4 regions of the Endozoicomonas sp. SESOKO2 genome follow, and region 1 is predicted to be linked to each of the others. Evidence: predicted binding sites of a transcription regulator. Region 1 holds the regulator's gene; each other region holds the start of a gene.
The links. Region 1 encodes LexA, which represses DNA repair genes until DNA is damaged. Its sites were predicted from a motif close to TACTGTNTANNTANACAGTA; they were not measured.
Positions count from the first base shown of each region.

Region 1 (6,083 bases):
CAGGGATGAGCAATTAGAAAAAATACTCTCTGAATGTTATCAAACTCAAAAGCTGGAAAGTAATCAATGGAACGTAGCTGAAGTCACAGAAGATTTTGTCAAGGAGAAAACCAAAGGAAAAATTAAAAATTTGTTTGATGGCATGAATGAAGTTACAGCGACAATAGGTAATGTAATGGAATTCCGGGGTGTCTGGGAGGATAGTTTTTCTCCAGATAAAACCGCTCCTCAAAGCTTTCTATGCGCAGATGGAACTCGTATTAACAACGTAAAAATGATGGTTAAAACTGAAACGGTTCAATGTGCTTCTAACAGCAAATTTGCTGCCATCGCCAAGGAATTCAAATCTTTGAATGGAGAAGATCTTAAACTGGTCGCAATAAAACCGCGTAAAGAAAGTGCCACAGCGATTAACAATCTTGATTCTGAAACGATTAATGAGCTGACTAAACAATTAAATTATAAAGAAGCGAAATATCAGCTATCGCTACCCAAAATAAAAGTAGAAGACAGTTGCGACACTCAGTTACTCGAGAAAATGTGTGAGGCATTAGGAACCGACATAGTAGCAGGAGATCTGACAAGACTAGGCCTACCGGCAGATCAGGATCTGGAGGTGCTTCAGAAGATCGTATTATCTGTTGATGAAGAAGGTGCTAGCGGTAAGATGGCGACTGTTGCAAAAATTTTAACAAGGTGCGTATCTGGAACTTCTCATTTTGATTTTGACTGCCCTGGCTACATTGCCATTGTAGACAAAGAAGGTAATCGGTTAATTGAGCTGGTCATAAAGGATGGCAGCTTTTTGGAGTTTGATGGTGATCCTGTAATCAGCACCGCTGGAAAACAGAGTTCTAATTCTAAAAAACTGGCAAGTTCCAACCCTTTTGATATGTATGATAGCGAAGATGATATATTTGATAGCGATGATGATATATCTGATAGCGATGATGATAGTTCTAATAACCCGTTCTTAAATAAACAGGAAGAAGTACAAAAAAACTTATCTCTAATAAAAGATCTGTCTTTTAGAACTTTTGAAACTGTTGATGTGAGCACTTATATAAATAAATTTTATAATCCAAATGGGTATTTAGATATTCAAAGTGCTGATGCAAACAATACTAATTTAACAGTCAGTTTTTCTTCTTTGGATAGTGCTAAAAAGTTTAAAGAAAGTGTATTAGAATCAATTGGTGAAAAAAATGGGAATTTAATTCGGGTTAACAAAAGCTTTTTTTCTATTGAAGTATATGTTTCAATTAGAGAATGGGATAAAATGATTGATAAAATAACTTCTGAATCCACTGATTTTTATATTTCTGACAGCAAAGATAATCCTACAATTATCCCTGCTGAAAAACCGAGCTCTGATAATCTGGTAACTTTTAACGATTATGATATGTCTGATAGTGAAGATGACAGTTCTGATAGCAAAGTTTATACGTCTGATGATCAATTCACATCTAAAAAAGAAGTAACCGATCAAACTCCAATGGGGAGTGTAAGTACTTTAATACAACAGAACTATAATCCGAATGGGGAGTTTGATATTCAGAATACTAAATCAGATCATATACAGCTAACACTCACGATGTCTTCTTTGGAAGAGGCTAAAAAGCTTAGAGAAAGAATATTAAAATCAATTGGAGACAAACATTTTAAATTTGTCAGGATTTTTGGTCGTGATTCTCCTTTTCAATTAGAGGTTTCTTTTCAAGCCTGGGACGCGCTGCGTGAGAAGTTAACTTTTAATCAACCATGAATCAATACAATGCTAAATCCGGAGATTAATCACCTCCGGATTTTTTTTAACAAAAGCCTCACAGAATCAGTTTGCGAATATCGGTCAACCATTCACCAGTAGGAAGGTAAAGCTTGCCACATGCATCATTGACGGCCCTTAGTTCAATTGCTGCTCATCATCGCGGCCCGACCTGCGCGGCCCGACCTGCGCGGCCCGACCTAACATAATGACTTGCCAGAGCAATATTACTGTATATAATCACAGATACTGTATAAAAAAACAGATTGAGTGACCATGATCAAACTGACTAAACGGCAATCCGAAATACTGGACCTGATCAAGTCTCATATCGAAGAGACAGGTTTCCCACCCACCAGGGCAGAAATCGCCAAGACCTTCGGTTTTCGTTCACCCAATGCGGCAGAAGAACATCTCAGGGCACTGGCCCGTAAAGGCGCCATCGAAATTACCCCCGGTGCTTCACGAGGTATCCGAATTCCAGACAGCCAGCCTGAAGGCCTTCCGATCATTGGACAGGTGGCTGCCGGTAACCCGATCCTCGCCCAGGAACATATCGAAGACCACCTGATGCTCAACCCCGGCTTCTTCACCCCAGCCGCTGACTTCTTGTTAAGAGTCAAAGGGATGAGCATGAAAAACATCGGGATTCTTGATGGTGACCTGCTGGCCGTTCACAAGACTACAGAGGTTCGAAACGGTCAGGTTGTCGTCGCCAGGATAGAAGACGAAGTCACCGTTAAACGATTCGAGAAACAGAAAAACAAGGTATTACTCCATCCGGAAAACGACGAGTTCGAAACCATTGTCGTCGATCTCACTCATGATATTTTCGCGGTCGAAGGTTTAAGCGTCGGGGTGATCAGAAATCAGTCCTGAAACGGTTGTTGTATGAGCACCTATACACTTGAGTGAGAACACCGAAAAGCGACCGGACCATGCCAGGAGGAAGGATTCATGCTGTACCGAACAAGCAGTGAAAGGCACAATTTTTCAACATCAGGCTTTCAGAGCAACACAGTTCGCATAAACCGCTCCAGCCTGAAAAAAACGTTACCAGAGAAAAATAAAAGCTCTCCCAGTCCCAGTATTAATGAGCTCATTCTGTCAGGACAACCCTGGCAGGCCGAACAACTCCTGACACCAATGCTCAGTCAGCTTTCCAGTGACAGTGAACGCTGGTTGACTCTGATTCTGGCAGACAAATCGGATACCAGAACCTTGCAATGGTTAAAGAATTGCAACCTGAACCATGACAAGGTGCAAATTTTTAGCGCTAACGATGATCACCAGACACTGGAACTCACCCGGAAAGCACTGGCATCCGGAACCAGCCACACCGTCATTAGTTGGCTGGGACACTTGGATAAAGGGTGGCTAATCAAGCTTGAAAGCGCTGCCCGCAATGGACAGTGTCAGGGACTGGCTATTCGCAGCAGGCAGGTTGCATGAAAACCTGTCACTGCCTTGAAGATAGAGTCAATGCAGCACTCTGTTCTCAGGAATCTCTTCTTCAGAGGATTGGGGACGAGTCAGTTCAGCAACTTCCCGCATTCCGGCGTCAAACATGACCTTTGCCACTTGTAGATACTCTCCTTCAAGATACTCCTTGGCTTCCCCGGAAAATTTCATGGTCAGCAGGGGCTCGCCCTCTTCATCACTGCGTCGCAAAACAATCTCTCCTGTTGGAAGTTCCACAATTTCCAAAAACGATGCAGCCATATTTCGTCCCATAAATAGCGAGTAAGAGGTGGAAATCATGCAGCATTGTGCATCATGATGCAACAGGTCAATGCAGAGTAATGTGAAAGGATGATTAACCAGCATACTGGTAGACATACCTGCAGAACAGCACAGCATGATCTTTGTCATAGGGTACCTCTGTCAAACCTGTCTGAATCGCACCTACAGAGCCCCCCCCTGGCTCATTGAGTGTTGACCCCGGCTTATATAAGACTTTGTACCTATATCCCTCCCTGGGCACAAGATACTTCCCAGTCTATGGCGATCCCAACGGTTGAACGCAGAATGAGCAGTAAATGATTAAGTCACCATTCGAGATTGAAATTTCTGAAGTGGCCCACCAATTCCTTGAGGGAAGCAAGAATACTTTTGGCACTTTCCGGTGTTTTAACACCTCTTGTACTTCCAGCACTGTCCGAAGCAATCATGGCAGTATTGATTTTATTAGAATATGATTGTATATCATCGTCTAAAAGTGAAATTTCGCCATAAGCTTTGAGTAAATCTGCCAGCCAGCTGTCAGACAACTCTAATTGTTTTAGCTGCTCGAGTTCAGAAACATCACCTTCCTGCTCACTTACCAAGTTGTAAGCTTCTTCCAGAGACATCAGACGGCTTAACTGATGACCATAAGGAGACAATATCTCTGCCAGCATGGAGAAATATGCCTGACGAGCATGCAACAAAAATGCTTCGCGAAAAGCTTCCTGCTCGAAAGGTTCTGCTCTTTCCCAAGTACCCAATTGTAAACGGGCATAGTGCAACTTCTTATTGGTATAGGCTCGCCACTGCTCAGACATAATCATTCTCACAAATAGAAAGACCCTCACGGATCACCGCGAAGGTCTTGTTTTTGAACAGGCCAGATCAGGATTTTTTGCGCTTTCTGGTGACTTTTTCTTCCCACTTACCTTCCTGGAAGGTAGCACTCCACCCCGTCGCCTTACCTTCTGACTCACTCATAACATACTGAGTCTTGGTTTTACGACTAAAGCGGATTATCGCTGGATTGCCTTCAGCATCCTGTCTCGGAGCATCCAGAAGATAATGATATTTAGGATCAATAGCCGCCTGATGAGGGATCAGTTCACTGACCAGAGGAGCACGGGTCTCACGATTCTTTGGAAATTGGCTGGCGGCCAGAAAAAGTCCGGAGGCACCGTCCCTGAGAATGTAGTGATCATCCACTTTCAGACACTTAAGTTCGGGCATGGGCACCGGATCCATTTTTGGGGGGGCCGCTTCCCCACTCTTCAGCAGTTTACGGGTGTTTTTACACTCACTGTTGGTGCAACCAAAGTATTTGCCAAAACGTCCCGATTTCAGCTGCATCTCGGAGCCACATTTGTCACATTCAAGCACAGGGCCATCATAACCTTTGAGCTTGAACTGACCTTGTTCCACTTCATAGCCGGAGCAGTCCGGGTTATTACCACAGACATGAAGCTTGCGCTGCTCATCAATCAGATAGCTTTCCATCGCTGTAGAACACTTGGGACAACGATGCATAGCTCGCAAAGCGTTAACTTCAGCATTCTCATCGTCAGCATCTTCAACCTCTTCTCCAGGCACCAGATTAATCGTACATTTACAACGCTCCTTCGGGGGGAGCGAGTAACCGGAACAGCCCAGGAAGACGCCAGTACTCGCTGTACGAATCATCATATCCCTGCCACATTCAGGACATTTGATGTCGGTGGGAGAAGGGTCATTGGATCGCATGCCATCACTGTCGTTTTCAGCCTGCTCCAGCTTGTTGCTGAAATCACTGTAGAAATGGTCCAGCAGATCCTTCCAGTTCTTGCCACCTTCAGCCACCACATCGAGATTTGACTCCATATTGGCGGTAAAGTTGTAATCCATAAGATCATGGAAATTTTCAACCAGCCGGTCTGTGACAATATCGCCCATTTTCTCGGCATAGAAACGACGATTTTTCAGAGATACATAACCACGATCCTGAATGGTCGAAATTATGGAAGCATAAGTCGAGGGTCTTCCAATTCCGCGCTTCTCCAGCTCCTTAACCAGAGCCGCTTCACTGAAACGGGCCGGCGGCTTTGTAAAGAGTTGTTTCGGGTCCAGTTTTTTCAGATCCAGGGGGTCACCTTTGTTCAGGGCGGGCAGAATGATGTCTTCACCCTTCTTGGCAATAGCTGCCATGACACGAGTGTAGCCATCAAACTTCAGGGTTCTGCCTCTCGCCCTCAGATCAAAGTCATCCACTCTGACCGTCAGGGAAGTGCTCAGGTACTCCGCGGGCGTCATCTGACAGGCAACAAATTGTCTCCAGATCAGCTCATAGAGTCGCTCTGCATCCTTCTCAAGTCCGGATATAGAACCCGGCTGAGCAGTCACAGAGGAAGGACGTATTGCTTCGTGTGCCTCCTGAGCGCCTTCTTTGCTGGAATACCGGTTTGGCTCCTCTGGCAGATACTTCGCACCGTAGGTACCATTAATAAACTCCCGGGCACTCTCCACTGCTTCCTGACTCAGATTGGTGGAGTCAGTACGCATATAAGTAATATGACCCGCTTCGTAGAGGCGTTGAGCCATCATCATGGTTTTCTTGACA
Region 1 is NZ_JAHHPQ010000221.1:26,089-32,171, reverse strand. It holds gene KDK17_RS05545 (serpin family protein) at 1-1,765, shown strand, start outside; gene lexA (transcriptional repressor LexA) at 2,042-2,644, shown strand; gene KDK17_RS05535 (SulA-like leucine-rich domain-containing protein) at 2,723-3,217, shown strand; gene KDK17_RS05530 (hypothetical protein) at 3,245-3,637, opposite strand; gene KDK17_RS05525 (DUF6586 family protein) at 3,814-4,314, opposite strand; gene topA (type I DNA topoisomerase) at 4,376-6,083, opposite strand, start outside.

Region 2 (6,083 bases), on a different contig from region 1:
ATCTGAATGTCTTTCTGGACCACATCGTCTTTGAAACGGCGACCGATCAGGCGCTTGATGGCAAACAGGGTATTATCAGGGTTGGTAACGGCCTGACGCTTGGCTGGCTGCCCTACCAGAGTCTCACCATCGTCTGTGAAGGCGATGATGGAAGGCGTGGTACGACCGCCTTCAGCATTTTCTAAAACCTTGGCTTTTTCACCATCCAGAATGGATACACAAGAGTTGGTGGTTCCCAGATCAATACCGATTATTTTACCCATTGTTCAATCTCTCCATTGCCCTGCTTGCAGAGCGAAATTCTTTAGTTCAATTCTGTAATTCAATTCTTCAGCTGAGGGCCGCTTGCCAATAAGTGGTGAGCGGCTGTTTTTGGCCTTTGAAATCAATATGGGATCAATTGATTTGATTTCAAGGCTGTTGAAACATTCTTTTTTTGAATATTCCTCAACAAAATCACCTATTTGGAAACGACGACCATGGCTGGACGAATCAGACGGCCATTCAGCTTGTAACCTTTCTGAAAGACATCAATCACGGTGTTGGCTTCAACATCGGGATTCGGAACCATGGACATAGCCTGATGGAAATTCGGGTCAAAAGGCTGTCCGTTCGGATCTTCCTGCTCCACCCCAAAGCGCCCCAGTGCATCCAGAAACTGCTTCAGTGTTAGCTTCATGCCTTCTATAAGAGCTTCGTGGGCTCCTTCTGCCTGTTCAGCGCTTTCTATTCCTTTTTCCAGGCTATCAACCACTGGAATCAGCGCATCAACAAATTTTTCCAAGGCAAACTTATGAGCCTTTTCAACATCCTGCTCAGCGCGACGCTTGATGTTCTGCATCTCAGCAGCAGCGCGCAGAGTCTGATCTTTCGCTTTGGCCAGCTCTTCGTTCAGCGCTTCCAGCTGACTCTCAAGGCCGTCGGTCAGATCACCTTCACTGTCCAGCTCAACACCACCTTCTTCGTTCAGCAAGTTTTCTTCTGCCTGCTGTTCGGTGGCTTCTTCCATTTCCTGCTCATCAGGTTTGCTGTTTTCTACTGTCATTCCAGAATCTCCGACCGGGAGTCAAATCGTTTGATGAAACGTATATTGGGTCACGAAATCTGGATTCAAGACCTGCAAACAGTTTTTTTAACGCAACCGATCATTTCGCAAAACACTGATCTGCAGAACAAAATCACAACATGCTCTGGTCTCAATCTGGTCGTAATCAGAGTATTTTTTTTAGCTCCAACTTTACGAATGTCTCACATCAGGTTACTGTATATATAAACAGTCACGCTACACTAGCGGGTATTCATCATGCTGACCCAATTGTCCATCAGCAACTTTGCCATCGTTGACCAGCTGGATCTGGACATCCAATCCGGAATGACTGTGATTACCGGCGAGACCGGTGCTGGCAAGTCCATCATGCTGGATGCACTGGGTCTGGCCACGGGTGACAGAACCGACAGTCATTGCGTTCGTCAAGGCACGGACAAAGCTGAAATACAGGCTTCTTTTGATATCAGTCATTGCTCTGCGGCCAAAGCGTGGCTCCGGGAAAAAGATCTGACCAGTGATGATGAGTGCATCCTCCGCAGAGTCATTACCAAAGAAGGACGGTCCCGTGCCTATATCAATGGAACACTCTCTCCCCTTGCCGATCTTCGGGGCATTGGTGAGCGGTTAATTGATATTCACGGCCAGCATGAAAGCCAGTCGTTACTGAAAAAAAACAGCCATCGACTGCTACTGGATGATTATGCCGGTCTACAAAAACTAGCCTCCGAAGTGGCTTGCATTGCTCATCAGTTCAACCAGACGCATCATGAGCTGAATACACTGGCCCATAACCGCAAAGAACAGAATGAAAGAGTTCAACTGCTCAGCTATCAACTTCAGGAACTTGAACAATTGTCACTTCAGGAAGGAGAACTGGAACAGCTTGAGCTAGAACTCAGACAGTTATCCCATGCTGAAAGCACTCTTTCGGTTTGTCATGAGATCAACACTATTTGCTCCGACAATGAGACCGGCAACATTCTCCAGCAACTGTCTGTCTGTCTGCAGCGTCTGGGCGATCTGGACATGGATCACCCAGCCATCAGCAACACATTGGAGATGATGTCCTCTGCCCAGATTCAGGTCGAGGAAGCGGTAGGGGAAATCAATCACTTCATTGATCATTTTGATGCTGATCCGGCCAGAATGCAGGATGTGGATGAACGTCTCAGCGCTATATACGACCTTGCGAGAAAGCACAGGGTTCAGCCCGAAGCGTTATTGGAAAAACAAAACACCCTCAGCTCTGAGCTGGAGAGCATCCAGTTCGGCGATGAACGAGTTGAAGCGTTACAACAAAAACTGATCGAATTGAAATCCGAGTTTCAGAACCAAAGCGAAAAACTATCCGGAAAACGTCAATCTGCAGCCAGACAGCTTGAGAAAAAAGTCACCATGCGTATGGCCTTGCTGGGCTTGCCCCACGGACAGTTCGTCATTGCCCTGACACCGGTAGAGAGCAGCACTCTCTCACCCAATGGTGCTGAAGACATCGAATTCCTGGTAACGACCAACCCGGGTCAGCCACCCAGAGCATTAACCAAAGTAGCTTCTGGTGGTGAACTGTCCAGAATCAGTCTGGCCATTCAAGTGATAACCGCTCAAACCTCTCATATCCCCAGTATGATCTTTGACGAAGTGGATGTCGGCATTGGCGGTGGAACTGCGGAAATCGTCGGAGCCATGCTCAGGGAGCTGGGGGAAAGAAGTCAGGTAATTTGTGTCACCCATCAGCCTCAGGTGGCGTCACAGGGGCATCAGCATTTGCACGTTAGCAAGAAGGTCCGCAATGCCAAAACCTCCACCGAGATTGTCGGCCTGAATGGCGATCGTCGTGTTAAAGAGGTCGCTCGAATGCTGGGTGGAGTCGAAATGACCGAGTCCACGCTCAACCACGCAAAAGAGATGCTTAGCCTGACCCATTCAAGGTCCGCAGCCTGAAATCACCTCTGCAGTTCCTTGATGAGTAATCCCATTCCTTTGGCCAGTTCCCTTATGGCTTTGGGTGCATATTCTATTTCAACCCAACGCTCATCCTTATCGGGGTACAAAATCCAGCAACGCTGCTCAATGCTGGAACAGTCTGATTCCAAAGTATGACCAACGCCGTATACTACCAGGGTATTATTGTTTCTGACCAGTCCCTGCTCCAGTTGCTGATAGCGAGTCACCACCAACTCACCTTCCCGGTTGGCCTTTACAGAATATTTTATGGATGATTTTCTGGCCCCATCTTTGATAGCGTTTGCCTTGAGCAGGCTGTTCAAATAGGACTCCAGCACAAGATCGGCCACGGCCGGATCAAAATTCTGCTGCATCTGCTCAACAAATGATTGAGGTGCTTCGGCTGGTTGCAGTTCCATTACCTTCTGCGCCTGAACCGCAAAAGGAAATAAAAGCAAGCTTGTAAGGGTAAGTATTTTCATTATTATTCGACTGTTCCACTGTCACTTAAGATATTAATATCGAATAGTCAGTGGGAGACTTCAAGCATTTCCTTCAGTAGCTGAGAGCCAGTCAGTGCTGCTGGTCTGGCGTCACCCTCATTACTTCTTCGATGGTTGTTAATCCTGTTGCGACTTTCTGAGCTCCGGAAAGACGAAGACTGTACATACCTTCCTTAATAGATTGGCGACGAAGACTCTCTATATCGGCATTCTCTGCCAGCATATCCTTCAAAGGTTGAGACATAGGCATTAACTCATAAACACCCGCTCGCCCCCTGTAGCCGGTATCCCGACATTCCACACAACCCACAGGTTGAAAGATCTGCGCTGGTGCAGGAACTGACCAGGGGCGAGTGAGGGATTTCCAACCGGATTTGTCGAATTTTACTGACTGTTTGCAGGAAGGACACAAAACTCTGACTAGCCTCTGAGCCATAACACCCAGAACCGTAGCTTTGATGAGATAGTGGGGAACACCAATCTCCAGCAGACGGGTTATTGCGGACGGTGCGTCATTAGTGTGCAGAGTGGAAAGCACCAGATGACCGGTCAGTGCCGCCTGAATCGCCATTTCAGCGGTTTCAAGATCCCGAATCTCCCCCACCATAATAATATCCGGGTCCTGACGTAGAAGTGCACGCAGACCGCTGGCAAACGTCAGATCAATGTTATGCTGGACCTGCATCTGGTTGAAGCTGGATTCCACCATTTCAATAGGATCTTCAATGGTACAGACATTCACCTGATCGGTGGCCAAAGTTTTCAGAGTCGAATAGAGCGTGGTGGTTTTACCTGAGCCGGTAGGGCCTGTGACCAAAACAATCCCATTGGGCTGCGCAGTCATATGAGTCCAGCGACGTTCGTCTTCTCTGGAAAAGCCCAGTTCTCGAAATCCTTTGACCAGAACATCCGGATCAAAGATCCGCATCACCAGTTTTTCCCCGAACGCAGTCGGCAAGGTTGAAAGCCGCAGTTCGACTTCATTGCCATCCGGGTTGCGGGTTTTGAGCCGACCATCCTGAGGCTTTCTTTTCTCTGCCACATTCATTCGACCGAGAATCTTCAGACGACTGGTCACGGCAGTAGCCACCTTGGCCGGCATCTGATAGATAAGGTGCAACACCCCATCAATTCGAAAACGCAGATGAGTCTGCTCTCGCCTGGGTTCAACATGGATATCACTGGCCCGCTGCTCAAAGGCGTACTGGAGCAGCCAATCCACAATATTGACAATGTGCTGGTCATTGGCGTCCGGAGCTTTCATATTGCCCAGCTCAAGCATCTGCTCAAAGCTGTTCAGCTGAGTGGACTGAACGCCATTCTGTTCATTAGCGCCCAGAACAGAACGTGCCAGTCGATAAAACTCCGAGGTGTATCTTCGGATATCAGTCGGACTGGCAACAACTCGCCGGATTTCCTTGCGGTTAGTATGCCTGAGATTATCCTCCCAACCGCTGTGCCAGGGTTGCGCTGAAGCGATAACAATCTCATCAGCCGTGACTTCTACCGCCAGAATTTGGTGTCGTAAAGCATAAGCGTGAGACATGACCGGAGTAATGGCCGTGGCATCGATTTTCAATGGGTCAATATGAAAATATTCCTGACCTGACAGATTCGCCAGCCAGAGCATCAACGTATCGAGATCGAGAGAGCCGCCTTTGCGGGCATCTTTCAGCGCCTGTGAGGCAATGTACTCCAGAGGGTGAAGCTTAAGTTGATCAGCATTGCGATGACGAGCCAATATTTCATCAGCTGCAGGTGGCCTGAGCCGACCCGTCTGAACCAGATCAGAGACCACCGTCTGCAGATCCAGAAGGAGTTCTCTGTTCTTGAGTGAAGCCCTGAATTTATTGGCGTTTGACTTCGGCTCCCGGACACTGGGCACTGTTGTTTCCTTCTTACCTTGAAAAATTTTCCATCTATGTATTCTCCACTAAACCGTCCGCTTATGCCTATAGTAAAATTCAGGCTTAAAGCAATCGTTCAATTAAGTATATCGCCAGAATCCCCCCCGACTGATGCCCTGCATAAACAGCATGCTGGATACGGGGTGACCCTCTCCCCTCTATACTCCCTTTTAATCAATACCATTATCTAAAGAAACTTCGTTGTGGACCTATTAATACTGCATAGCTTTTTGTTCATACTTTCACTGATAGCCGTCGTTCTGGTACTCATTGGTCGTTTCAAGTTTTCGCCATTCATCGTTCTGCTTATTTGCGCCTATGCGGCAGGTTTTTTTTCAGGCATACCGATCTCTGAACTGACTCCCCTGGTATCTCATGATATGGGGAAGACATTTGGCGATGTCGCTCTCCTGATCATTTTTGGTGTATTGCTGGGCAATATTCTGGAGCAATCGGGGGGAGCCTTTCTTTTGGCAGAGAAGCTGATTTTTTCTATCGCCAATCGTTTCCCTGCGTTGGCTATGGGGATTGCCGGATACATTATTTCGATTCCTGTTTACTGTGACTCTGGATTCATCCTGCTCAACAGTATCAGGCAGTCTGTTGCCCGGAGAGTAAAGTGTAACCCGATCTCTCTCAGCGTCGCTCTTGGGGGAGGCCTGTTTGCAACCCATTCTCTGG
Region 2 is NZ_JAHHPQ010000109.1:57,771-63,853, reverse strand. It holds gene dnaK (molecular chaperone DnaK) at 1-263, opposite strand, end outside; gene grpE (nucleotide exchange factor GrpE) at 461-1,045, opposite strand; gene recN (DNA repair protein RecN) at 1,304-2,989, shown strand; gene KDK17_RS03010 (hypothetical protein) at 2,992-3,411, opposite strand; gene KDK17_RS03005 (GspE/PulE family protein) at 3,566-5,293, opposite strand; gene KDK17_RS03000 (GntP family permease) at 5,633-6,083, shown strand, end outside.
Region 2: recN (DNA repair protein RecN) is a predicted target of LexA. The motif match lies at 1,260-1,279, and genes of this name have one in related genera.

Region 3 (6,083 bases), on a different contig from region 1:
TGCGACCATTTCATAAATTGTTTAAGGCCGGTTTTTACCGGCCTGTTCAAGAAAAGATAAAGGGTATTTTCTATGGCAGGTCATAGTAAATGGGCCAATATCAAGCACCGTAAGGCGGCACAGGACGCCAAGCGTGGCAAAATCTTCACCAAGATCATTCGTGAGCTGGTGGTAGCAGCCAAGCAGGGCGGTGGTAATATCGAGGACAACCCCAAGCTGCGTCAGGTGGTTGACAAGGCTCTGGGGGCCAATATGACCCGTGACACCATCAACCGGGCCATTGCTCGTGGTGCCGGTGGTGATGACGATTCCAATATGGAAGAAGTCATCTACGAAGGTTACGGTGCTGGCGGTATCGCAGTTCTGGTGGAATGCCTGACAGACAACCGTAATCGTACCGTTGCAGAAGTACGTCACGCATTCTCCAAGCACGGTGGCAATCTTGGCACTGACGGGTCTGTTGCTTATCTGTTTGAGCGCAAGGGGCAGATCTTTTTCGAACCGGGCCTGGATGAAGACACTCTCATGGAAGCCGCTCTTGAAGCTGGCGCTGAAGACGTTGTGACTAACGACGATGGTTCCATTGAAGTAGTCACTGATTGGACTGAGTTCATGGCAGTAAAAGAAGCCATAGAGGTTGCAGGTCTGACGCCAGCAGGTGGCGAAGTAGCGATGATCGCTTCCACCCAGACGGAACTGGACAAAGACGGTGCAGAAAAAATCATGAAGCTGGTGGATCGTCTGGAAGATCTGGACGACGTGCAAAACGTTTACACCAATGCTGATATTCCTGCTGAAGTGATGGAGCAGCTGGGTTAAGTTATCCCTTCCTTGTGAATAGCCTCGACAGCGAAAGTATCGGGGCTTTTTTTGCTTTTACTTTTCTTGCTCTTATAAAAAATTGTCGGGCTCCCGCTTCTATATAAAAATTTTGCTGTTGCGGTGTTGCGAGTGAGGTCAAATACCGTGCAACTTGATCACAATGGTTTCATGCTTTAGTTCTGGAAATACCTGCCCGGCAGACACATGAGTGAATGCCCAGACGTTGAACCCTATCAGTAGCATAAACAATACGACAATGATGCCAGTGATAATCAATAATGTTTTTAGTAGATCGGGCATTGATTGTTTCCGGATCTTCTTGTGGAGTAAAACCGTCTTGAGCAAGGGCAATGATCCTGCCAGGGTTTCACGATGAGAGCATTGCCAGAGAAATACTAAGCTGCTTCTATCGTTACTCACAGGCAAGTTTGGTAATTCAGTGTTCTTGAATTGTAAGTTTCTGATACCCAGTGGGATCACTGGTATATTGTATGAATGTACAGTATCCTTTTGACGTAATCATGATGACAGAATTCCTGTCTGTCAGATGTTTTTGGCAGGAGCTGCCGAAGTCAGTGACTCTTGGGATATATCAAACAGCTGTCATGGAAAATCGCGATATCCGACTTGAGAATACATTCTGAATGGCCATCCTAATGGGGATAGATCCGGGATCAAGAATTACCGGCTATGGATTAATTGAAGAAGTAGGTAATAAAACACATTATGTGGCTTCCGGGTGTATTCGCATCCGGGAAGCGCCTTTGCCTGAGCGATTGCAGCAGATCTATGAAGGTATCAGTACTCTGATTGAACGTTACACCCCACAGTCAGTGGGTGTCGAACAGGTGTTCATGTCCAGGAATGCCGATTCGGCACTGAAGCTGGGGCAGGCCAGGGCGGCGGCTATTGTGGCTGTGGTCAATCATAATCTTGAGGTGTCGGAGTATTCTGCCCGGCAGGTCAAGCAGGCGGTGGTTGGCAAAGGTTCTGCGGATAAGTACCAGGTAAAGCACATGGTGAAGTCTATCCTTGACTTGAATGATACTCCTCAGGCTGATGCCGCAGACGCCCTGGCAGTTGCTCTTTGTCATGCTCATACCCGCTCCAGTCTGGTCAGAATGGCAGGTGCTACAGGTACCCGACGTCGTCGTCTCACGGGGCAGGCTTAGTTTGGGTGGACGCAAAGGTGAAAGGAAGCGATGCAAAACACCAGGTCTACAATCTGTTGCGGCGTATAGATTTTCTTCAATGCTTTCCAGTTTTCTATACCTATGATCTGTTCTTTGTAGAGTTCTTCAGTGGTTTTCAGTAACAGGCGCTGGCGGTTGTCCCAGCCCGGTGCCAGGAGACCGCGAGCAACCATTTGTACATCACTGGCTTTCAGACCGGTGTCCAGAGCACATTGAGCAATGTCCGGGATCAGGTGTCTGGTATTACAGAGGTAGGCACTTCGAAGAGCAACCAGAGCCCGATCTCTCATAGGAAGGCTGGTATAGCCCTGTATATAGCCGGTGAAACTGCGAACAGGCTTATCGAGCTTAGGTGAATTTGCTATTCGCTCCGGAGGGGCCTCCACCAACAGAGATTTCTGTGACTGGATGAAAGGGATAGGAATAGCCCCGCCGGTCACAGCGGGATGGTATTCACTGGCCAGACCAGCCTTAGGAAGGATTTGCCAGAGTACTCCCAAAAATGTGCGAAGTCTCCTCATGAGGCCGCTCCTTCAGGCTGTTGGATTGATGTCTCTCAGTGATTAGAGAAGAGCAATCCTCAGGAGTTCATGGTTCTCAGCGTATTGTTAGGTGTTCTGACTACATGGTCAGAAAATAAAAAATTTGGGAAACGACATGATTGGAAGAATTCGGGGTCTTCTGGCTGACAAACAGCCTCCTCATTTGCTGATCGAAGCCTATGGTATCGGGTATGAACTGGAAGCTCCGATGTCGGTTTTTTATAAATTGCCGGAAGTGGGTCAAGAAGTCGTTTTGTACACCCACTTTGTCGTGCGTGAAGATGCTCAGCTTCTCTACGGCTTCAGCAGTCGTGATGAACGGGAATTGTTCAGAACCCTGATTAAGGTCAATGGAGTAGGTCCCAAGCTTGGACTGACCCTTTTGTCAGGTATTGAAGCTGATGCATTGGTACGCTGTGTAAAGGAGGGAGACAGTGCCACACTGGTCAAGCTGCCGGGTGTGGGTAAGAAAACAGCCGAGCGGCTGATTATTGAAATGAAAGATAAGCTGGATCGTTGGCAGTCAGCGCCCCTGTTGGAAGAAAAGCCTTTGATTGTTGGTGGGGAAATGGCTGCCGCAGCACAAGATATTGAACAGGAAGCCGTCAGTGCATTGGTGGCTCTGGGTTACAAGCCTCAGGAAGCCAGCAAAATCATTGGCAGATTGTTCAAGGACGGTATGACCAGTGAAGAGCTGATTCGTCAGGCTCTGAAAAGTATGATCTGATGCTTCCTCACATTATCTGGAAGGAGAGACACGGGAGTCTCACCTGTTTGTCTGGTTGACAGTTTTCCGGATGAGCTTGCTGACCGAGTCAACGCAAATGATTGCAGCAGCCAGCCAGATAAAGCTATAGCTTAACCACTGCTGTGCGTTGAAGCCTTCTCCCAGGACAGTCACAGCTACGACGAAGATCAAAGCAGGCTCCAGGTAGCACAACAGACCAAACGAGCTGACAGACAAGTGTCTTGAGGCGTTGATGTAACAGATCAGTGACAGGCTGCAGAGCAGTCCCAGACCTGGCAGCAGATACCACAGAGTGGCGGACTGGGTCAGGTGTTGCATAAAGCTGTGATCGCTCATCAGTATGAAAATACTGGCTGGAAGGAACAGCAGGTGCTCAAACAGCAGAGCGGGCAGGGTGTCGACCTTTAATGGCTTGCGAATGATGAAATATACCGGATAAAGACCGGCCACTGCCAGGCTGACCCAGGGTAAAGAGCCCTGTTGCCAAATCATGGCAAGCACACCCAGTGAGGCGAACCCCATGGCAAAGTATTGAGTCTTGTTGAGTCGCTCGCCAAATACCAGTTTGCCGGTTAATGCCAGAGTCAGTGGCAGCAAGAAATAGCCAAGGGACAGATCTCGGGTTTTGTCATTCACAGGGCCCCAAACAAACAGCCACCACTGAAAGCCTACTATTAATCCGCCAAGAGATAGCATCAGGACAGTTTTACGGCAAAGAAAAATAGCCCTGAAGCCCTGCAGCCGATCCATATGATTACAGACCACTGTCAGACAGGCGGCACTGAAAACAATCCGGCTCCAGAACAGGGTATTTCCGGACAGTTCAATAAATTGTACATAGACGGGCACAAGCCCGAACATCATGGAGGCCAGAACCGAGTTAGTCAGGCCTTTTCCTGAAACAAAATGTGTATTCATCCTGAGTACTTCCTTTAATCAGAATTGAAAAACAGGGTGCTTGGGAGTCCATTGACCTTTAGCTGAAAAGGCATCGCACCCACCGGTATCTCAATGCCACGGCTGCAGCTTGGACGATTAAAAATAGCGTTTTGTTCCCAATGCTGCATTATTTTTTTAACAGACCGGAGATGGTACGCTGAGAGTACTGGTAAATGAGTTAGAAAATGATTGAAGCAGATCGATTGATATCCTCCTCGGAAAGCCCTTTGGAAGAGGTGATGGATCGGGCTATTCGCCCGGTAAAACTGGCTGATTATGTAGGGCAGCCAAAAGTCAGGGAGCAGATGGAGATTTTTATCCAGGCTGCAAGGCTTCGTAATGACGCCCTTGATCATACCCTCATATTTGGTCCTCCGGGGCTGGGTAAAACCACGCTTTCCCACATACTGGCCAATGAGATGGGTAGCAACATTCGAACTACATCTGGCCCGGTGCTGGAAAAAGCAGGTGATCTGGCGGCACTGCTGACCAATCTTGAGCCCAATGACATTCTGTTTATTGATGAGATTCACCGCCTCAGTCCGGTGGTGGAAGAAGTGCTGTATCCGGCGATGGAAGATTATCAGCTGGACATCATGATTGGTGAAGGCCCGGCGGCACGTTCTATTAAGTTGGATCTGCCTCCCTTTACCTTAATTGGAGCCACCACCAGGGCGGGCCTGCTGACATCACCACTCCGGGATCGTTTTGGTATTGTACAGAGGTTGGAGTTTTACAATATTGAGGATCTGACTCATATCGTGGAACGTTCTGCCGGAATTCTGGGGGTGGGTATTGATAAGGAAGGTGCGCAAGAGATAGCCCGGCGCTCCAGGGGAACGCCCAGAATCGCCAATCGATTACTAAGACGGGTGCGGGATTTTGCTGAAGTTAAGGGCAATGGTGTGATCCACAAGGAGACAGCCGATGCAGCACTGAATATGCTGGATGTCGATGCCAGCGGTTTTGATCATATGGACAGACGACTGCTGTTGGCCATGATCGAAAAGTTTGATGGTGGACCGGTCGGGGTAGACAGTCTGGCGGCAGCCATCAGTGAAGAGCGAGATACCATCGAAGATGTACTGGAGCCTTATCTTATTCAACAAGGCTATATGATGAGAACGCCCAGAGGGCGTATGGTCACCAGGCACGCATACCTGCATTTTGGGCTTGATGACCAGGCAGAAGAATAAGTCCTGTTGCTTGAATTGTGGATGACTCTTTGCTGTAAACCTATATTGCCTGTGGTCATGTCCATAAAGACAACCGCAAGTCACAGTCTGGCTTCACATGTGTTGCTTGTGGTCATGCGGGGAATAATGACACTCATGCTGCCAGGAATATCTTAGCTCAGGACGTGGCGTGTTAGCCTCTGGAGCGGGTTCATTGGAACCTGTGACGAAACAGGAACCAGTGCGAAATTGTGGGAAAGTGGCGCCTTGGGCCGGGCGCCCCCATAGGAATACTCCATTGATTTCTTTTGATCAGGGGTAGTCAACCCTGACTGAGTGATCCACTAAATTAATATCCCTCCCCACGTATCCAGAGAAGGCTATCTGCGAACCCAACCGGGCTGGGGTGTCCGCAGAACGTGCGACGTCGACCCGATCGTCGAAACGAGGGAAAAATGAAAATCTCAAGGGCATGGCAGGCAATGGCTGTACTTCCCTATCCATCAGACTGGTTCTGCATACAGGACAGGTTGTATTTTCCGATAACCATCGAGTCAGGCAGTCTTTGTGAAACATATGTTTGCATTGTTCGGCAACCTTGACTTCTCTTTTGTCGAAAGCATCGAAACAAATAGGGCACTCGTCAGTCGCTTTTTGATATGGT
Region 3 is NZ_JAHHPQ010000275.1:1,934-8,016, reverse strand. It holds gene KDK17_RS06425 (YebC/PmpR family DNA-binding transcriptional regulator) at 73-819, shown strand; gene KDK17_RS06420 (hypothetical protein) at 958-1,122, opposite strand; gene ruvC (crossover junction endodeoxyribonuclease RuvC) at 1,467-1,994, shown strand; gene KDK17_RS06410 (carboxymuconolactone decarboxylase family protein) at 1,991-2,536, opposite strand; gene ruvA (Holliday junction branch migration protein RuvA) at 2,673-3,284, shown strand; gene rarD (EamA family transporter RarD) at 3,324-4,223, opposite strand; gene ruvB (Holliday junction branch migration DNA helicase RuvB) at 4,430-5,440, shown strand; gene KDK17_RS19495 (zinc ribbon domain-containing protein) at 5,485-5,616, shown strand; gene KDK17_RS06390 (RING finger protein) at 5,732-6,083, opposite strand, start outside.
Region 3: ruvC (crossover junction endodeoxyribonuclease RuvC) is a predicted target of LexA. The motif match lies at 1,308-1,327, and genes of this name have one in related genera.

Region 4 (6,083 bases), on a different contig from region 1:
TGGCTACGGCCAAGGCGCTGTTGAAAGAGCAGAGCAACATCACTCTGGGCGATCAGGAGCGACTCTTTGGCTATCTGGAAGGTACAGGCAAGGTTATCCTGCCGGAGCCTCAGGCTCTGCTCACTGAACAGGCCCGTATGCCGGGCCTCGATGGTCAGAAAATGTCCAAGTCCTGCGGTAATACCATCAGCCTCAGGGAAGATCAGGACGGTGTTGCGTCGAAACTGAAAAAAATGCCCACAGACCCGGCCCGCATTCGCAGGAATGATCCGGGCGAACCGGAAAAGTGTCCGGTCTGGCAGCTTCACCAAGTCTATTCAGATGAGCAGCGCAGAGACTGGGTTCAAGAGGGTTGTCGCTCAGCAGGTATCGGCTGTCTGGACTGCAAAAAACCTCTGATTGAAGCGATTCAGGCCGAATTGGAGCCTATTCGCACGGAAGCCAGAGAACTGGAAAACAATCCCGATGTCGTGAAAAGTATCATTGCCGAAGGGACCGAAAAGACACGGGACGAAGCCCAGGACACCCTCAGGGAGGTCCGGGAAGCCATAGGACTGGACTATCGTTGAACACTGTGTTTCAGTGATGTAACAGCCATTGCAAAATACGGGTCAGGTTTTAAGCCTGATCATCATAAAAAGCAGTTTCACCGTCAGGAGCCTGGTCGGTCAAGCTGCTTTTTTTCAGCTAGAGGATTTACAACAGGGTGATGCATCAATGACCTCCACGGAAACCGTGGCTGAGCCCGGAAAACAACTCCCTGCAGAGCTGGCACCGGAAACTCAATCAGGCTCTGAGCCTGCAATCATTGAACACCAGATACGGGTTATGGGTCAGCCCATGGCTAAGTTGCCTGACGACCTTTACATCCCACCGGATGCCCTGCAGGTCTTTCTGGAAGCCTTTGAAGGCCCTCTCGACCTGCTGCTCTATCTGATCAAACGCAACAACATGGACATCCTGAACATAAAGGTAGCTGTCATTACAGAGCAATACATGCAGTATGTAGAATTGATGGAATCAGGACAATTCGAGCTGGCAGCAGAATACCTTGTCATGGCCGCTACACTGGCCGAAATCAAATCCCGCATGCTGCTGCCACGAGTCTCTGAGGACGAAGACGAGGAAGAAGATCCCCGTGCTGAGCTCATTCGTCGACTGCAAGAATATGAGCGTTTCAAGAAAGCCGCAGAAGATATTGACCAACTGCCCAGGATGACTCGGGATCTTCATGAAGCCAATGCTGCCCCACCCAACCTTGAGCAGGATCGCCCCCATCCGGCAGTCGATCTCAAGGAGATCATGTTGGCCATGGGAGAGGTGCTCCGCCGGTCAGAAATGTACGTCAATCATCAGGTTGAACAGGAGGCTCTGTCCACCCGTGAGCGTATGAGTGAGGTCCTGTCCATGCTGACATCTGAACGCTTCACCCCCTTTGTTGCCCTGTTCCGGCTGGAGGAAGGCAAACTCGGTGTCGTCGTTACCTTTATGGCGGTGATGGAACTGATCAAGGAATCCCTGATCGAATTGATACAGAATGAACCTTTTGGTCCCATTCACGTTAAGGCCCGGATTGACTAATGGAAGCAGAACAGCTGCAACGCATCCTGGAAGGAGCCCTGCTGGCCAGCCAGAAACCCCTGACTGAAGAAAAGCTGGCCGCCCTGTTCCCCGAAGACCTTTACCCCGAGGAAGAGCGTCCGGATGGCAACCAGATCCGCGAAGCTCTGGTGTCCATCTCTGAAGCCTGTGAGGGACGGGGCTTTGAACTCAAAAAGGTGGCATCGGGTTACCGCTTCCAGGTCAGACAGGAACTATCCACCTGGGTTGGCAGACTCTGGGAAGAAAAACCACAGCGCTACACACGGGCACTGCTGGAAACTCTGGCACTCATCGCCTATCGTCAGCCAATCACCCGGGGGGAAATTGAAGACATCCGGGGGGTAGCCGTCAGCAGTAACATCATACGAACCCTTCAGGATCGTGAATGGGTACGTGTGGTGGGTCACCGGGATGTGCCGGGTCGCCCGGCCATGTTTGCCACAACTCGTCAGTTTCTGGATTATTTTAATCTGGAAAACCTCAATGAACTGCCCCCCCTATCCGAGATTCGTAATCTGGAGGAAGCTGCCCGGGAGCTGGCTGAAGCCAACGATCAGAGGGAGCCAACGACAGAGGACGCAGAAGATCAGGAGGCCATTGAGATTGAAGGTCAATCCTCTGATGAGCTATTTGCCGAACTGGATGAATTGGAAGCCGATCTGCCAGACAACTTTGATGACCTGATCCGTAAAAAGAAAGCCGAAGCACCAGAGCAAGAAGAGCAGTTAGTTGAACAGGACATTCAGACATCAGAGAAACTGACAGAACTTCCCACTGAAGGCGATGAAACTCGATATCAGACGACCGATATGCCCATTGAGGAAGAGCCCGCTCCTGAAGCAGAAATATCCGGGGAAATATCAAACGAAAGAACTGACCCCTGAACCATGTCTGATCACTCAGCATAACAGCAGCGGAAATCCACGCTGTCTTAACCTATATTAAGTCGCTATACTCTGGCCCCTTTGATAGAAAAACAGAGCGGCATAGCCATAAATACCATGACAACTGAAACCACTCCTCCCCAGGGTGAAAAACTGCAAAAAATCCTGGCGGGCGCCGGCCTGGGCTCGCGCCGTGAGATGGAACGCTGGATCAGCGAAGGTCGAATCTCCGTAAATGGTGAACAGGCCAGCCTCGGCGATCGTGCCAATGCTGAAGACAAGATTGCTGTCGACGGTCGCCCGGTCAAACTGGAAACCTATGCGTCCGGAATCCGCCGCGTCATTGCCTACAACAAGCCTGAAGGCGAGATTTGTAGCCGCCACGACCCGGAAGGCCGCCCCACTGTTTTTGACAAACTGCCCAAACTTCAGGGAGAGCGCTGGATTGCCATTGGCCGTCTGGATATCAACACCTCCGGACTGATGTTGTTCACCACAGATGGTGAGCTGGCCAGTCGTCTCATGCATCCTTCTTACCAGGTTGAACGTGAATACGCTGTTCGAGTCATGGGTAATGCGACAGAGCAGAAAGTAAAGAACCTGTTCGATGGCGTAGAGCTGGAAGATGGCCCTGCCCGCTTCACCGATATTGTTGACTCAGGCGGTTCGGGCATCAACCGCTGGTTCCATGTTTGCCTGTTGGAGGGCCGTAATCGCGAAGTGCGCAGACTCTGGGAATCCCAGGATTTGACTGTCAGCCGTCTGAAGCGTGTACGTTTTGCCAATGTCATCATTCCTGACCACCTGCGCATGGGCCAGTGGGAAGAAGTAGAAAAAGCGGACATCGACGATCTGGCCGCTGCCGTTCAACTGCCACCCGCGCCCAACGCAGTGACACGCAGAGCCGATCCACGACACACCAAAACAGGCCTGAAAACCAGGGGCTCCCGTGGCAACCCCGCTATCAACAAGAAGCGTCCCTCGCCTCACAAAAAGCCCGGCGTTTTCAAAAAGAACAGACATCGTTAATGCTGTTGAGCTCCAACCATGACCCGGAGCTCTTGCCAATTCCTGAAAATGCTTTGAGTTTCCATGCTAACCTTCAGGGGTTCCACTGGACAGAATGACTGTATTTATATACAGTAACTTTAAACCAAGCCTGACAGGAGAGGGCCATGTCTATTACCCCCATGTGGCGAGTTGACCGGGACGGAAGCATGTTTACAGACAAGAAAGCCGCTGAAGAATACGATCGTATGTTGGAGCTGGCCGCCAATATCACCAGCCTGCTGGAAGACCGCTTTGAAATCGATGAAGACCTGGCTGAAGAGATCGGCCTGATGTTCGCTAAAAACAAGGAAGCCTTTGCCAAAGCCTTTAAAGGCAAACCGGACCTGGTGCTTGAGATTGGCCAGACTTCTGAGCAAGACAACGACACAAAGGATAAGGACGAGGATGAGGCCGCGGCCTGATCCAGCGCATTTTCCGATTGCCAGAGCGGAATGCCCTGATTCGCTCTGCCGTCAGCACCTTTTTCGTTTCAATCCTTTTTCATTTCATCTTCTATTCAGAAACGAATCAAAAACAAAGCGTCATGGGCATTAACCGTCCCTCTGATCAGCTTCAGATTCAGCTAAAAATAGCTTTGTATGAAAAAAAATCTTTCTTTCATTCCTGATTGAGAAACCCTTTTTTTTACCAAAGATAGTGGTTCTAGCGGTCATTTTTCCCATTATCAGACCGAGACACTAGTGAAGCAGCCCGCCAAGTAGCACTTGTACTGGTTGCTAATACAGCGAATTCCGCTAATATAGCGGCCTTTTTGTCTGGCAAGGTATGTAGTCACGACATGACGAGCTTCGTTCCTGGACAGCGCTGGATCAGTGACACCGAAACTGAACAAGGATTAGGTACCGTTCTGACTTTCGATAGTCGCATGGTTACCCTATTGTTCACCACCACCGGTGAAACCCGGCTGTACTCCATTAATAACTGCCCGCTATCAAGGGTACAATTTAATCCTGGTGACAAGATAGAGAGTCACGAGGGCTGGACCATGACGGTGACAGAAGTCATCGAAGAGAATGGTCTGCTGCACTATAAGGGTCTTCTTCCCAACGGCAAGCCCGGAGAGCTTCCCGAATCGGAGCTGGGCAACTTTATTCACTTCAACAAACCGCAGGACAGAATGCTGGCAGGTCAAATCGACCAAAACAGCAATTTTTCTCTGCGTTACAAGACATTGCTGAACAATTGTCGCCTGTTGAGCGCTCCAGTAAGAGGGCTTCTCGGTGCCCGTACCAGCCTCATCCCCCATCAGCTGCACATAGCCCGTGAGGTTTCCGGACGCCATGCGCCAAGAGTGATGCTGGCTGACGAAGTTGGCATGGGTAAAACCATTGAAGCCGGTCTTATCCTTCATCAGCAACTGATCACAGAACGTGCCAGCCGGGTCCTGATTCTGGTTCCGGAAACACTTCAACATCAATGGCTGGTCGAAATGCTGCGTCGTTTTAACCTGCACTTCGGCCTGTTTGATGAAGAGCGTTGCCGTGCGATTGAAGATGAAAACCCGTTCAACACCGAACAGCTGATTCTCTGCAGCCTGGACTTCCTGAGCCAGTACGAAAATCGTTTCCAACAGGTCCTGGAAGCTGACTGGGATCTGCTGATCGTCGATGAGGCTCATCATCTGGTCTGGTCAGAAGAAGACCCCAGCCGTGAATATCAGGTTGTAGAAACCTTGTCGTCACAGATTCCCGGACTGCTGCTATTGACAGCCACGCCTGAACAGATGGGCCCCGAAAGTCATTTTGCCAGACTCCGCCTACTGGACCCGGATCGTTTCCATGATCTGGAGACCTACCAGAAAGAGGAGAAGAGCTATGAGCCTGTGGCCGAAGCGGTACAGGAGCTGCTGGAAAATGACCATCTGCCGGAAGCCGCCTGTCAGCATTTGGCCGGTTTCCTCGGCCAGGACTGCCAACCACTGATCGACCTGATCAATGATGGCTCTGATGAGCAAAAAGAAGCAGCTCGTGAACAACTGCTAAAAACTCTGCTGGACCGCCATGGTACTGGCCGGGTGTTGTTCAGAAATACCCGTGCAGCCGTAGGTGGATTCCCCGGTCGTGTCGTACAGGGCTACGCCCAGAAACTGCCTGAGCTTTATCAGATTGCCCAGGAAGAAGAAACTGAAGTCCGCGGTTCGCTCTATCCTGAACTGGCTTACCAGTCCCATATCCGTGTTAACGACATGGACCCCTGGTGGAAAGTCGACCCACGCATAGACTGGCTGATTAACCTGCTAAAACTGCTCAAAAAGCAGAAAGTGCTGGTGATCTGTGCCAACGCCAATACCGCTCTGGACCTCGAGGACGCCCTCAGAATTCTGTCAGGCATACCCACGGCAGTGTTCCATGAGAACATGACGATCGTGGAACGAGATCGTGCAGCTGCGTGGTTTGCTGATGAAGAATACGGCGCCCAGGTTCTGGTCTGCTCCGAAATTGGCAGTGAAGGTCGAAACTTCCAGTTTGCCCACCACCTGGTGCTCTTCGATTTGCCCGCTCACCCGGATCTGCTGGAACAGCGTAT
Region 4 is NZ_JAHHPQ010000529.1:14,206-20,288, forward strand. It holds gene KDK17_RS12885 (tryptophan--tRNA ligase) at 1-569, shown strand, start outside; gene KDK17_RS12890 (ScpA family protein) at 718-1,581, shown strand; gene scpB (SMC-Scp complex subunit ScpB) at 1,581-2,486, shown strand; gene rluB (23S rRNA pseudouridine(2605) synthase RluB) at 2,604-3,515, shown strand; gene KDK17_RS12905 (YebG family protein) at 3,662-3,958, shown strand; gene rapA (RNA polymerase-associated protein RapA) at 4,336-6,083, shown strand, end outside.
Region 4: KDK17_RS12905 (YebG family protein) is a predicted target of LexA. The motif match lies at 3,612-3,631, and genes of this name have one in related genera.